3 regions of the Arthrobacter sp. KUASC02 genome follow, and region 2 is predicted to be linked to each of the others. Evidence: riboswitches for the same ligand, from Rfam matches in the RefSeq annotation. Region 2 holds a riboswitch; each other region holds the start of a gene.

Region 1 (4,250 bases), 470 kb from region 2:
CGCCTCACAGATCACCAGGACAAAACGGTCTATCAGGCGCCGCAGCGGGGCCGTGGTGTGCGCGTAGGCAGCTCCGATTGCGGACTGGATGGCGTCCTTCGGCACGGTGCCGTCGAAGGGCGTATAGCCGGCACCCCGGAACAACATGCCGGCGGAGTGCAGGATGGCCAGCTGCCGGGGGTCGGTGGGATCAAGGGAGCGCAGGTATTCCCCGTAGCTGGCCCGGCCGTCCCAGGGCTTTCCGAGCGCGTTGGTCTGCCGCTTGAAGTGCAGGAGCGAGCGTTCATCGGGGGACGGCATGGTCCGCAGGATGCCCACTTTGCCTTCGAGCATGAGGTCCGCCGCGGCCATGCCGGTCATGAGGGAGATCTGGGCGTTCCAGTCCTCCACCGGAAGGGACGGGGCAGCCACAATGCGGTAGCCGCCGTCGGGCAGCTGTTCGATGTCCTGTTCCGGCATGTTCAGGCTGGCTCCGCCCCGCAGCCTCTCCAGTTCCACCCGCTTGAGCCCTACTTCCTTGAGCAGTTGCAGGACGGGGGCGGCAGTGCCGGCGTCGAGTTCGGCCTGGACACCCTTGTAGCTGAGCTTGGCACGGCTCCGGATTTTGGCGCGGCGCACCAGCACCGACTGCACACGGGCTGCTTCGTCCAGGTCGAACTCCCAGACGAAAGCGGAGCACAACTGGCCGGCCAGCAGGCTGCCTGCCTCTTCGCTGATGACTTCCGGGTGCAGCGGAATCCGCCCGTCCGGGGCGTAGAACGTCTGCCCCCGGCGGCGGGTTTCGGCATCCAGCGCCCCGCCCGGTGCCACAAAGGACGGCACATCGGCGATGGCGTAGAACACCTTGTATCCGTCGCCGGACCGCTCGATGAACAGGGCCTGGTCCAGGTCCGTGGACGACGCCGGATCTATGGTCACAAAGCCCACATCCGTAAGGTCCAGGTCCGGCATTTTGTGTTCCGCAATGGCCGCCAGCGCATCCTGCAGGACATCGTCAGGGAAAGGCCCCGGCAGTTCCAACTCCGTGCGGAGCGCGTTCAGCGCGTCGGCCAGCCGGTTGGTCTGTTCGTGGACACTTGGAGTCAGGCGATGATGGGACACGAAAGTCAGGTTAGCTCCATTTCCGCCATTAGTCTTGGACGATGAGCTCAACCCCGGCTGACACTGCTCGCTACAACCGCTTCGTCACAGACCTGTTCGGAATGATGGCCTACGGCGAGCTGTCGGCCTTTGAGCGTTTTGCCGCCGACGCGCGCTATTCACCCACCCTCCACGACCGTGCCGTGCTCGGCAGGATCGCCGTAGTGGAGTTCCGGCACTACGAACTGGTGAGCGCCAGGCTCGAGGCCAGGGGGATCGACGCCGAGGACGCCATGTTGCCGTTCCAGCCGGCAGTGGACTATTTCCACTCGCGGACACGCCCGGCCGACTGGTTCGAATCACTGATGAAGGCCTATGTCATCGACACGGTCTCCGCCGACTTCTACCGGGCCATCTCACACTACGTCGACGCCGAAACACGGGAGCTCATCGAACAGATCCAGGCCTCCGATGAAACGACGGAGGTTCTCCGCGACCGGCTCAAGGGCGCCCTCGCCGATGATCCCAGGCTCGCCTCCAGGCTGGCGCTGTGGGGCAGGCGGCTGCTGGGCGAAGCCCTGACCCAGGCGCAGCGCGTCAGCTACGAGCACGCGTTCCTCGGAAACCTGATCGGCGGGGAGGACACCGCCGCGGCGAAGGAGCTGGTCAGCGGCCTGATTGCCGGGCTGGCGGAAAACCACTCCAAGCGGATGACGCAGCTCGGACTGACCGGGTAGTCAGGATGCGCCGGCGTCGAGCGCTTCGAGCAGTGACCGCGCGGCTGCGGCGGGGTCGTCAGCCTCGGTGATGGCGCGGACCACCACGATCCGCTGCGCCCCTGCAGCCACCACCTGCTCGACGTTGCCCAGGTCAACGCCGCCGATGGCGAACCACGGGACCGTGGTCCCGCCTGCTGTTTCGTTGCCGCTGGCCCCGGCCGCGTAGCGGACCAGGTCGAGGCCGACGGCGGCCCGGCCCGGCTTCGTGGGCGTGGCCCAGACCGGCCCCACGCAGAAGTAGTCCAGCCCGCCGGTACCGCGGGAGGCGGCCACCGCGGCGTCGATCTGTTCGGTGCCGTGCGTTGACAGGCCGATCACGGCGTCGTTGCCGAGGAACTTCCGGGCAGCCGCCAGCGGAAGATCCTTCTGCCCGATGTGCAGCACCGGTGCGCCGGAGAGCGAGGCGACATCCGCGCGGTCGTTGACCGACCAGAGGCGTCTGTGGCGGCGCGCAACGGACTGCAGCACATCAAGAAGCTCGAGTTCTTCGGCTGCCTCCAGGTTCTTGTCGCGGAGCTGGATGATGTCGACGCCGCCGGCGTAGGCGGCATCCACGAAGTCTTCGAAGTCGCCGCGATCCGTGCGGGCGTCGGTGCAAAGGTACAGGCGGGCGTCAGTGAGGAGAGCTTGCTCGGTCATGGCACCAGCCTAGTTCCCCTAAACTGGGGGAGTACCGCGGGAGCCCGCAGCAGCTGTCACAAAGCTGCAGGGCTGAGAGGGCGTCAGAGCCGACCGCTTGACCTGATCCGGTTAGTACCGGCGTAGGGAAGGATGACAATGACCCCGCAATCCCCAACGGGCAGCCCCGCCGCGCGCAGCCGCGACATCAGCGCCGACGTCGCCGTGGTTGGCGGTGGAATCATCGGCCACGGCATCGCCTGGGAGGCCCGGCAGTCGGGCCGGTCCGTGGTGCTCATCGATGACGCGCCCGGCACCGGAGCGAGCTGGGCCGCCGCCGGCATGCTGGCACCGGTCAGCGAACTCCACTACCAGGAGGAGGACCTCCTGGAGCTCATGCTTCACTCCTCCGCGCTGTGGCCCGGCTTTGCCGCGAGCCTTCAACCCGGGGGGAAACCCGGAGAATCCGGCAGCGGCGGCCCGGACACCGGCTACCTCACGACGTCGACCCTCGCCGTGGGTGTCGACGCCGCCGACCGCCGGGCGCTCGCCGACCTGCGCGGCGTCCAGCTGTCGAGCGGCCTCACGGTGGAACCGCTGACAGTCAGGGAGGCGCGGGCACGGGAACCGTTGCTGAGCCCCGGAATCTCCTGTGCCTTCGACATCCCGGCGGACCACCAGGTGGATCCCCGCAAGCTCCTCGCCCTGATCGCCGAGTCGCTGGCAGGTTCCGCCGTGCGCCGGCGGGCGGACGGCCTGCTGTGGGCGGACGGGCGGGTCAGCGGCATCACCCTGGCCGGGGGAGGTGCGGTGCATGCCGGGGAGACGATCATTGCCAACGGGCTGGAGTCTGCGGCCCTCAACGGGTTGCCCGCGGGACTGAAGCTGCCCCTCCGCCCGGTGTACGGCGACATCCTGCGCCTGCGGGTCCCCGCCTACCTGCGGCCGCTGCTGACATCCACCGTCCGCGGCATGGTCCATGGGGTTCCCGTCTACATCGTGCCCCGGCAGGACGGAACCGTGGTGATCGGGGCCACCCAGCGTGAAGACGCCCTCCCGGGGGCAGAGGCTGCCGGCCTTGGAACCGAACACGCAACGCCGGCCCGTTCAGCTGTTTCCGCCGGCGGCGTCTACCAGCTGCTCCGTGACGCGCAGGTGCTGGTTCCGGCCGTCGCCGAACTGGAACTCCTGGAAGCCACGGCGCGGGCCCGTCCGGGAACACCGGACAACGCGCCCCTGCTGGGGCGCGTAGCCGCCGCGGGAACCGGCGGCGACGTCGAGGGGTTGATCATTGCCACCGGGTTCTTCCGGCACGGTGTCCTGCTCACTCCTGCGGCGGGGTCCATCTGCAGGCAGCTCATGGACGGCAACGCCGATCCCCGCTGGGCGCCCTTCCGGCCCGACCGGTTTTCCGTCCCCGCGCCGACGCCGGGAACGCCGGCAGCGCCACTGAACATCGTCACAATTGACCCGAACAAGGAAACAGCATGAACATCACTCTGAACGGCACCGTCCATGCGGTGGAGGACGGCGCGTCCGTCACCACCCTCATCAGCCAGGTCACGGGCAGGAACCTCGCCCCCAGCGGGCAGGCCGCCGACGGTCGGAAACTGGGCGTCGCAGTGGCCCGGAACTCCGAGGTGGTGCCGCGCAGCCAGTGGTTCGTCACGGCGCTCGCCGAGGGCGACGACGTCGAACTCGTTACCGCAGTACAGGGAGGTTGAGCATCATGGCAGGAACTACGGTTGCCGGCGCGGCAGGGACCGCACAGCA
Region 2 (4,250 bases):
GAACAGTGGAGCGGGCCATCATGGCCCGCTCCACCGGTTTAGATCTTGTTGTTACTCTGCAGCTGCAGCAGCAACGATGTTCACGACTCGACGGCCGCGGCGGGTGCCGAATTCGACAGCGCCGGGGGTCAGGGCGAACAGGGTGTCGTCGCCGCCACGGCCAACGCCGGCGCCCGGGTGGAAGTGGGTGCCACGCTGGCGGACGATGATCTCGCCTGCGGAAACTACCTGGCCGCCGAAGCGCTTGACGCCGAGGTACTGGGCGTTGGAGTCACGACCGTTGCGAGTGGAGCTCGCGCCTTTTTTATGTGCCATTTGAAATGCCTGCCTTAAAAATTCTGGGGAATCTGCTGAAAACCTGAAAAGTAACGGAAGGTTACTTGATACCGGTGATCTTGACCTTGGTCAGTTCCTGACGGTGACCCTGGCGCTTCTTGTACCCGGTCTTGTTCTTGAACTTCTGGATGACGATCTTCGGACCACGAAGGTCCTGGAGGATCTCAGCCGTAACCGTTACCTTGGCCAGGTCCGCAGCGGCAGACGTGACTTTGTCACCGTCTACCAGGAGCAGTGCGGGCAACTCAATGGTGCTGCCGGCTCCACCGGGGACGCGGTTCAGGGTAACGAAGTCTCCAACGGAAACCTTCTCTTGGCGGCCGCCTGCGCGGACAATCGCGTACACCACTGGGGAACTCACTTCTCTCGACGTTTATTACTAGATTTGCGTGCGGAACCTGGGTCCAATTGTTTGGCCTGGCTCACGCTGTGCCTCAACGCCGGTGGATTCCCCGGGGGAACCCATGAGTTATCCCACGAACCATTCCGCTTGTCATTCCAAACAGACTGTTCCGGGGTCATAACCCAAGTGTTGGCGTAAGCACCGAAGATCTAGACTACGCTAATTTTGCCTTCGGCCGCAAATGAGGCTGGCTCCGACGGTAGTACGTGATAGGCGCCACTCTGTGCAATACAGACTGCCGCTGCAACGACTTCCGGAACCGTGCCCCATTACCTTACCGGCTCCGGAACACTTTGCGGTGCAGCATGCACGCGCGGCGCGTCGAAAAAGTCCACCTCGTAGCGGCACGACTGCCGGAAGGCCAGGCGCATGGCCTGCCGTTCTGCTGCAGAGGCAGCCTGTGCGGCGTCGTCGGTGATACGCACTGCCTCCCTGGTGGCGGCGGCGAATTCCTCGTCGGCGTACGTGCGGAGCCAGTCGGCGTAGGGATGGCCCGACGGCGACCCGGCCGCCTCGAACTGACCGTGCAAGGTGGCACCCACCTCGGCGTAAAGCCAGAAGCACGGCAGCACCGCGGCCACGAGCACTCCATAGCTTCCGGAAACAGATGAGGCCAGCAGGTGGTCCACGTAGGACTTGGTGACCGGTCCCAGGGCGGCGTCCACGTTCCGGGTGCTGAGCCACGTCCTGTGCAGTTCGGACTCCACTTCCAGGCATTGTTGCGCCGAGCGGGCCCAGAAGAGCTGTTCGGCCTCGGTGGGGGCAATGGCGGCGGCACGGGACAGAACCCTGGAATAGCCGTTCAGGTAGATGGCATCCTGGGCAAGGTAATACGCAAAGTGCTGCTCGGTAAGGGAGCCGTCGGCGAGGCCGCGGATGAAGTCCAGCCCGTAGATGTCATCCAGGTCCGCTCCGGCGTCCTGCCGGAGCGCCGCGGCGAACTCCCCTGCGGCCAGCGCATCCTGGCCCTTCGGCGCCAGATGGTGGAAATGGTGCACCGGGCCGTTGCCCGTTCCCACCTCCAGCGCTCCGGCTTCCCTGAGCGCTCCCTGCAGCCATGGCTTCACTGCCCGCAGGGATGCCTCCCAATCCCCCAGCCTTGCCTGCGCGGTGGCCATGGCCGAGGACAGGGAACAGCCGGTGCCGTGGCTGTTCCTGGTGTCGATCCGCGCGCCGGGGACCACCACAACGTCCTGGGCGAGCAGTCCTTCAGTGTTGACGAGGGCGTCGGGGCATTCGCCGCCCTCGAGGTGTCCGCCCTTGACCAGCACCGTGGTGCCCGCCTGCGCGGCGAGGCGCTTGCCCTGGCCGAGTGCCGCTTCCCAGTTGTCCGCCAGTGGCTCGTTGAGCAGCATCGCCAGTTCTGCCAGGTTCGGCGTGATGAGGTCGGCCAGCGGCAGCAGTTCGCGCAGCTCGGCCTCGGCAGCCTCCTGCAGGAGCCGGTCCCCGCTGGTGGCGACCATCACGGGGTCAAGAACCACGACGGCGGGACGGGCTTTCTCCAGCCAGCTACGGACGGCGGCAATCACCGCAGAGTCGCCCAGCATGCCGATTTTCACGGCGTCGATGCTGATGTCGTCGCTAATGGCCTCTAGCTGCGCAGTCAGGAAGCCGGCCGGCGGAACGTGGACCGCCCGGACACCGTGGGTGTTCTGTGCCGTCAGGGCGGTGATGGCAGCCATGCCGTATCCCCCGTTGGCGGCAATGCTTTTGAGGTCCGCCTGGATTCCCGCCCCGCCGGACGGATCGGAACCGGCGATGGCCAGCACCCGCGGCGTGCTGCGCAGCGGGCCGCCTCCCGGTGCAGGCGCTACGGGCGTGGCAGGAGTGGGCAGGAATGATGAAGCCAAAGGAGACATCCCTTCGCCGGTGCTAACCGGACAGGTTCAACGGGTCTGGATCTCAGCCGGCCCTGTGCGCGGCACCCCGTGTCAGTCCCCTAGCCTAGCTTTTCCCCGCAACGAACTCGCGGGCACGGCCCGAAACACGCGTATTGCTACGCCTGTCCCGGGCCGCACCCGCGGTGTCAGCTGGCTGAACGAAAGCCTGGCCTGATCAAAGCTCGTTGGCTCAGAGTTCCGAGGCCGGGACCCCCACGCCAAGGATGATCGGCTCGTTGGCCGGCGCCTTGGCGGGCGCATCCTTCTTCGCCGGCTCAGGTGCCTTGGCTTCGTGCGTGTGCCCTGATGCGGCAACCGGGGCAGTCTCGTGGTGTTCCACGGACGTCTCGTTCGCTGCGCCCTGGGCACGGCTCGCGCTTCGGTTGCGGCGGGGACGGCGGGCCCGGCCCTGCACCGCGGTGTGGTCGGTGTAGTCGGCTTCAACAGCCTGGGCCGCCGGCGCCTGCGCTGCCGGTGCCTGCGGTTCAACCGGTGATGCCGGAGCCTCTGCCGCGGCAGGCTCACCAAGGTGGGCGAAAGCTTCGGCCAGGCGGTCAAGGGTCAGTGCCGGTCCGGAGGCAGGGGCTTCTCCGGCGTGCTCTACGAACGGCAGTGCCACCTTTTCGCCGCCAAAGGTCAGGACCGCTGCCGGCCGCCCTGCAGCAGCCACTTCGGTTTCCGACACCTTCGCGGGCCGGGCCGCAGCGGGTGCAGACGGGGTGGCCTGCGTCGGAGCCGGCCGCGCCGGCGCTCCTGCCTGCCCGGCCGGGGACTGGGCGCCCTGTGCCTGGGCTGCCAGTGCCTGGCCTACTGCCTGTGCTGCGGCGGCCGCGGCCGCGGGGGCTGCATGGCCGGCCTCGGCATCGTGGAGGTGGGCAGCATGCGCTGCCGCTGCGATGTTGGCCAGCGCCACGCGGGTCGCTTCAGCCTTGGCATGGCGCTCGGCGTCGGTGGGCTCGTGGTGCACAGGAGCCGGCGTCAGCGGAGCAGCCTCGGAAGACGGCTGGCCGCCCTTGCCGCGTCGGCGGCTCTTGCGCTCCGTACGGGGTGGCTGCTGGGTTTCCGTCCGCGGCACGTGGTGTTCGGCGGCCACAACGTTGGCGCGGCGGTGTTCCACGGGCTCGTCGTGGGTGACGATGCCGCGGCCGGCGCATGCCTCGCACTGCTCGCCGAAGACTTCCAGGAGACCGGTGCCCATGCGCTTGCGGGTCATCTGCACGAGGCCCAGCGAGGTGACTTCGGCAACCTGGTGCTTGGTCCGGTCGCGTCCGAGGCACTCGACCATGCGGCGAAGCACAAGGTCGCGGTTGGATTCGAGCACCATGTCGATGAAGTCAATGACGATAATGCCGCCGATGTCGCGGAGCCGCAGCTGGCGCACCACTTCCTCGGCCGCTTCCAGGTTGTTCTTGGTGACGGTTTCCTCAAGGTTGCCGCCGCTGCCGGTGAACTTGCCGGTGTTGACGTCAACCACGGTCATGGCTTCGGTGCGGTCGATCACCAGGGAGCCGCCGGAAGGCAGGAAGACCTTGCGGTCCAAGGCCTTGTGGATCTGCTCGTCGATCCGCCAGGCCGCGAAGATGTCCGTGTCCTTGGTCCACTTTTCGAGCCGGCCCACCAGGTCCGGCGCC
Region 3 (4,250 bases), 1.8 Mb from region 2:
CAGGCCGGGTTCCTGCCCGGCGAGTTTGAGTTCGGGCGCACCAAGTTTCAGCTCGGTGCCGCCCAGGACGTCGCTGAACTCCTGGTCGTGGGTCACGGACACCACGGCGGTGCCGGCGTCGAGCAGTTCCGACAGGAAGGAGGCCAACTCCGCCCAGGTGTTTGCGTCCTGGCCGAAGGTGGGCTCGTCCAGGATCAGCACCCGGGGGTGGGCGGCCAGCACGGTGGCGACGGACAGCCGGCGCTTCTCCCCGCCCGAGAGAGTGTAGGGGTTGGCGTCCACGAGTTTAGTCAGCCGGAGGCGCTCCAGGAGCTCGTCCACGCGTTCCTCACCATGGCCAAGATGCCGCGGACCGAACATCAGCTCATCCAGCACCCGGCCGGTGACGAACTGGTGCTCCGGCTCCTGGAACACGGTGCCGATCCTCGCGATCAGCTGCTCCGCTTTCCACTTGTACGGGTCAATGCCGGCGCCTTCGCTGAGGTCCACCGTGGCGGAAACCGTGCCGGCCACCGGGCGCAGCAGCCCAGCGAGGGTCAGGGCAAACGTGGACTTGCCGGAACCGTTGGGGCCTGTGATGGTCAGCGCCTGCCCGGCCCGGACCTGCGCCGTAATGTCCGACTGCACCGGGACCGGCGGAATGGATTTGAAACGGCGCCGGCGGGGACGGTCGCGGGAAACGGCGAGGTGCTCCGCGGCCAGCAGGAGGTTCCCGTTACCGGGCCCGCCCGCACCGGGCAGCCCCGCACCGGGCAGCCCCGCGGCACCCGGCAGCGCGGCACCCGGCAGCGCGGCACCGGAGCGTGCGCGGGTGGCGGGCACATACCCGGGCACCCAGACGCCGGCGGCCACGAGCATGTCCCGGGCCTGGTCCAGGACCTGGTCCGGCGGCCCGTCCAGGAGCACGGCGGAATCCGTCGCCGATCCAGGCTGCAGCACCACGATCCGGTCCACCAGGTCTTTCCACACGCCCACGCGGTGTTCCACCACCACCAGCGTTGCCCCGGTTTTGTCCAGGCACCGGCCCACGGCGTCCCTGACCTCCAGGACGCCCAGGGGGTCAAGGTTGGCCGTGGGCTCGTCGAGGAGCAGCAGTCCCGGGCGCATGGCAAGGATGCCGGCAAGCGCAAGGCGCTGCTTCTGCCCGCCGGAGAGGGCCGACGTCGGGTGGTCCAGCGGCAGGTGGGCCAGCCCGACGTCGTCGAGCGCTTCTCCCACGCGCGTCCAGATGTCCGCGCGGGGCACGGCCAGATTCTCGGCGCCGAAGGCGACGTCGTCCCCCACGCGGGACAGGACCACCTGCGTCTCGGGGTCCTGCTGCATCAGGCCGGCGCGGCCGCGCTGTGCCCGCGGCGGGGCGCCGTCGATCAGGAGGGTGCCCGTCTCGTCCGAGTCGTCGGCGTCCGGCGTGCTTTCATGGTGGGCGCCGGCGTCGCTGTCGCCGAGTACCCCGGCCAGGGCGTGCAGCAGTGTTGATTTGCCCGCGCCGGAGGGGCCCAGCAGCAGCACGCGTTCGCCAGGCTGGATGTCCAGGTCCAGGCCGTGGACGGCGGGCTGGGACCGGCCGGCGTGCCGCCAGCCCCAGCCGCGTGCCGTGACCGCAGCCGGGCGGACGTTATCCGAAGATGTCATGAGCGGGGTGCGTTCGTCAGGAAAAGACGGGCTCCGTAGCTGCCTTGCGGGAGGCAAAGGAGCTGAGCACACCGGTCCGGGCCAGGCCGCGGGTGGCGATCCAGGACAGCGCACCGGCAATAATGGCGCCGGAAATGGCGGTGAAAATGATGTAGGCCAGCTTGTCACCGGCCGCGTAGGCGACGTTCCAGCCCCACGGAGCGAACGAGTCGTTCAGGCCGCAGAAGAGGCCTGCGCCGGCACCGGCCAGCAGCGAAACGGGCAGGTTGAACTTCTTGTACACGAACACCGCGAAGATGATTTCGGCGCCGAGCCCCTGCACGAAGCCGGAGAACAGCACGGAGGCACCGTACTGCGAGCCCATGATCAGCTCACCGGTGGCAGCCACTGTTTCGCAGAACAGTGCGGCTCCGGGCTTGCGGATGATTAGCATGCCCAGGACGGCGGGAATCATCCAGCCGCCGGCGATGAGGCCGGTCAGGGGCGGGTAAACGGCGTTCATGGCCGGGGTAACGGCGGCGGCGCCCTGGGACCAGGCCCAGAAAATGACGCCGCCGGCCACTGCGATCAACGCGGCAACCACAATGTCCACCACGCGCCAGCTGTACTTGCTGTGCGGCAACGCCTGCTTTGCAGAAATATCAGTCATGTCTTCCTCCTGAGGTACAGGAGGGGAGAGTGTTTCCCGGCAAGGGCCGCGGCTTCCGCCGCCTGCTGCCGGACACTCTGAGAACTCGACTCCCTTGCGCCGGTACTAACCGGATCAGGTTCGAGGGTCTGCGGCTGTCCGCACTCTCAGCGCCCGCCTCCGGTTCCCTGGACTGTTCCAGTGATGCCCGACGGCGACGCTCCCCTGTCGTATCAATTCGCCCTTGTGGGCGTGGACCAGTTTACACCCGCGGGCCCGCGAAATCCCGGGGCGGCTGTCACAATGCGCGGTGATGGGGGCGGCCTGATGCGGCTAGGCTAGGGGAAGCCCTGTTTCCGCCGTCTCCCACCTGTTAGGGGTACTGGAATGAGTTTTTTCATCAAGCTGCTTGGAACCGGAGTGAGCCTGCTGGCCGGATTTGCCGGCACGAAGGCCGTTGACGTCGTCTGGGAAAAGGTCACCGGACGCAAGCCCCCCAAGGGCGACAAGAACGACGTCCCCACCACCCTGCGCAGCGCCCTGACCTTTGCGCTGGTCTCGGCCGCTGTCAGCGCCATCATCCAGGTCCTGGCCAACCGCGGCACGCAGCGTGCCATCACCCGCTTCGCCAAGACCCAGGACATCGTCTAGGCCCAACCGTCCTGCGGCCCCCCGCTAGGATGACGCGCCGTCGTCGGCGGGACCGTCGTGCGCTGCGCGCTCGTCTGCTTCCTGGCCGCCGGCGGCCCGCCCGTCGGCGGTCTTCTTGTCCGCCGCCTTCTGCACCACGGCCTCCAGTTCGTCCGTCGTCAGCAGCTCCCTGTGCAGGTGCTTGGTGCGGTAGCCGGCCCGGCCCACCATGTGCGCGGATACGGGAACGGTGAGGACCTGGAAGATCCACGCCACGAACAGTGCGGGCCACACCCACCAGGTCCGCAGCTGCAGGCCCACCGAGGCCAGCAGCAGGAAAAGGCCCAGCACCTGCGGCTTGGTGGCAGCGTGCATCCTGCTCATCAGGTCGGGGAAGCGCAACAGGCCGATGGCCGCGCCAAGGGACATCACGGCGCCCACCACCATAAAAACGGCAGACACGGCGTCGATGACGGTGTCCACGGCGGATGGTTCAGGATTCATTGGGGTGCTCCCGCCGGTCGGCCACGAAGCGCGCCACAGTCACGGACCCGATGAACCCGATGATGGACAGCGCCACCAGCAGCATCAGGTTGTTCAGGTGCCGGTTCACGGCCATGTCGATGCAGAGCGTGGCCCCGATGATGGCCAGGAGCACGTCCGAGGCCAGCACCCGGTCCAGCAGCGACGGGCCGATGGCGATCCGGACAATGGCCCCGGCTGCCGCGAGCGACAGGATCACGGCCGTTACGGTCAGGACGACTTCCATCATGCGCCCACCTCCTGTTTCAGTGCGGCCAGTTCTTCACGCGTGCCCATGATCCGGATCAGTGCCGCCTCGGCATCCCGGACTTCCTTGCGCAGGTTCACGATGTCCTCCCCGCTCCGCACGTTCAGCCCGTGGATGTAGAGCGTGGACGTGGAGCGGTCCACCTCTACCACCAGTGAGCCTGGAATCAGCGAGATGACGTGGCCGGTGGCAGTGACCATCAGGTCCGAATGGCTGCGGAGCTGGACGGCGACGACGGCGTTGGTCACCTTGGGCCCGCGGGCCACCGCCAGGTACAGCACCTGGAAGCTGGCGGCCACCACTTTGCCCAGGAAAACGATGGCGAACGGGACGGCCCGCACGATGCTGAACCGGCCGCCCAGTTCCACCGGCGGCAGGTAGAACAAGCGCGCCACCACCACGGCGATGAGGGCTCCGAACAGGAGGTTCCCGGGGCTGAAGTCCTGCCAGAGCGCACCCCAGACAAACACCAGCCAGACGAGGAGGGGCAGTTCCTGCCGGATTGAGATCCGTCGGCGGTTCACTTCTGGACCTCCGGCTGCTGGCCCTCAGGCTGCGGGCTTTCCGGCT

The links. A riboswitch is a leader RNA that binds a small molecule or an ion and turns the genes downstream of it on or off. The one in region 2 is predicted to bind thiamine pyrophosphate.
Region 1: another riboswitch for thiamine pyrophosphate. It lies ahead of thiO (glycine oxidase ThiO); the one in region 2 lies ahead of AC6JAC_RS09960 (bifunctional hydroxymethylpyrimidine kinase/phosphomethylpyrimidine kinase).
Region 3: another riboswitch for thiamine pyrophosphate. It lies ahead of AC6JAC_RS01665 (ECF transporter S component); the one in region 2 lies ahead of AC6JAC_RS09960 (bifunctional hydroxymethylpyrimidine kinase/phosphomethylpyrimidine kinase).

The regions. Positions count from the first base shown of each region.
Region 1 is NZ_AP046053.1:1,707,062-1,711,311, forward strand. Features, by position in the region: gene AC6JAC_RS07835 (RNB domain-containing ribonuclease) at 1-1,101, opposite strand, end outside; gene AC6JAC_RS07840 (ferritin-like domain-containing protein) at 1,143-1,817, shown strand; gene thiE (thiamine phosphate synthase) at 1,818-2,498, opposite strand; TPP riboswitch at 2,525-2,644, shown strand; gene thiO (glycine oxidase ThiO) at 2,631-3,968, shown strand; gene thiS (sulfur carrier protein ThiS) at 3,965-4,201, shown strand; gene AC6JAC_RS07860 (thiazole synthase) at 4,207-4,250, shown strand, end outside.
Region 2 is NZ_AP046053.1:2,173,636-2,177,885, reverse strand. Features, by position in the region: gene rpmA (50S ribosomal protein L27) at 52-315, opposite strand; gene rplU (50S ribosomal protein L21) at 377-685, opposite strand; gene AC6JAC_RS09960 (bifunctional hydroxymethylpyrimidine kinase/phosphomethylpyrimidine kinase) at 1,009-2,598, opposite strand; TPP riboswitch at 2,581-2,678, opposite strand; gene AC6JAC_RS09955 (Rne/Rng family ribonuclease) at 2,810-4,250, opposite strand, start outside.
Region 3 is NZ_AP046053.1:373,598-377,847, reverse strand. Features, by position in the region: gene AC6JAC_RS01670 (ABC transporter ATP-binding protein) at 1-1,632, opposite strand, end outside; gene AC6JAC_RS01665 (ECF transporter S component) at 1,649-2,281, opposite strand; TPP riboswitch at 2,355-2,497, opposite strand; gene AC6JAC_RS01660 (DUF4235 domain-containing protein) at 2,648-2,911, shown strand; gene mnhG (monovalent cation/H(+) antiporter subunit G) at 2,936-3,394, opposite strand; gene AC6JAC_RS01650 (MrpF/PhaF family protein) at 3,384-3,662, opposite strand; gene AC6JAC_RS01645 (Na+/H+ antiporter subunit E) at 3,659-4,204, opposite strand; gene AC6JAC_RS01640 (Na+/H+ antiporter subunit D) at 4,201-4,250, opposite strand, start outside.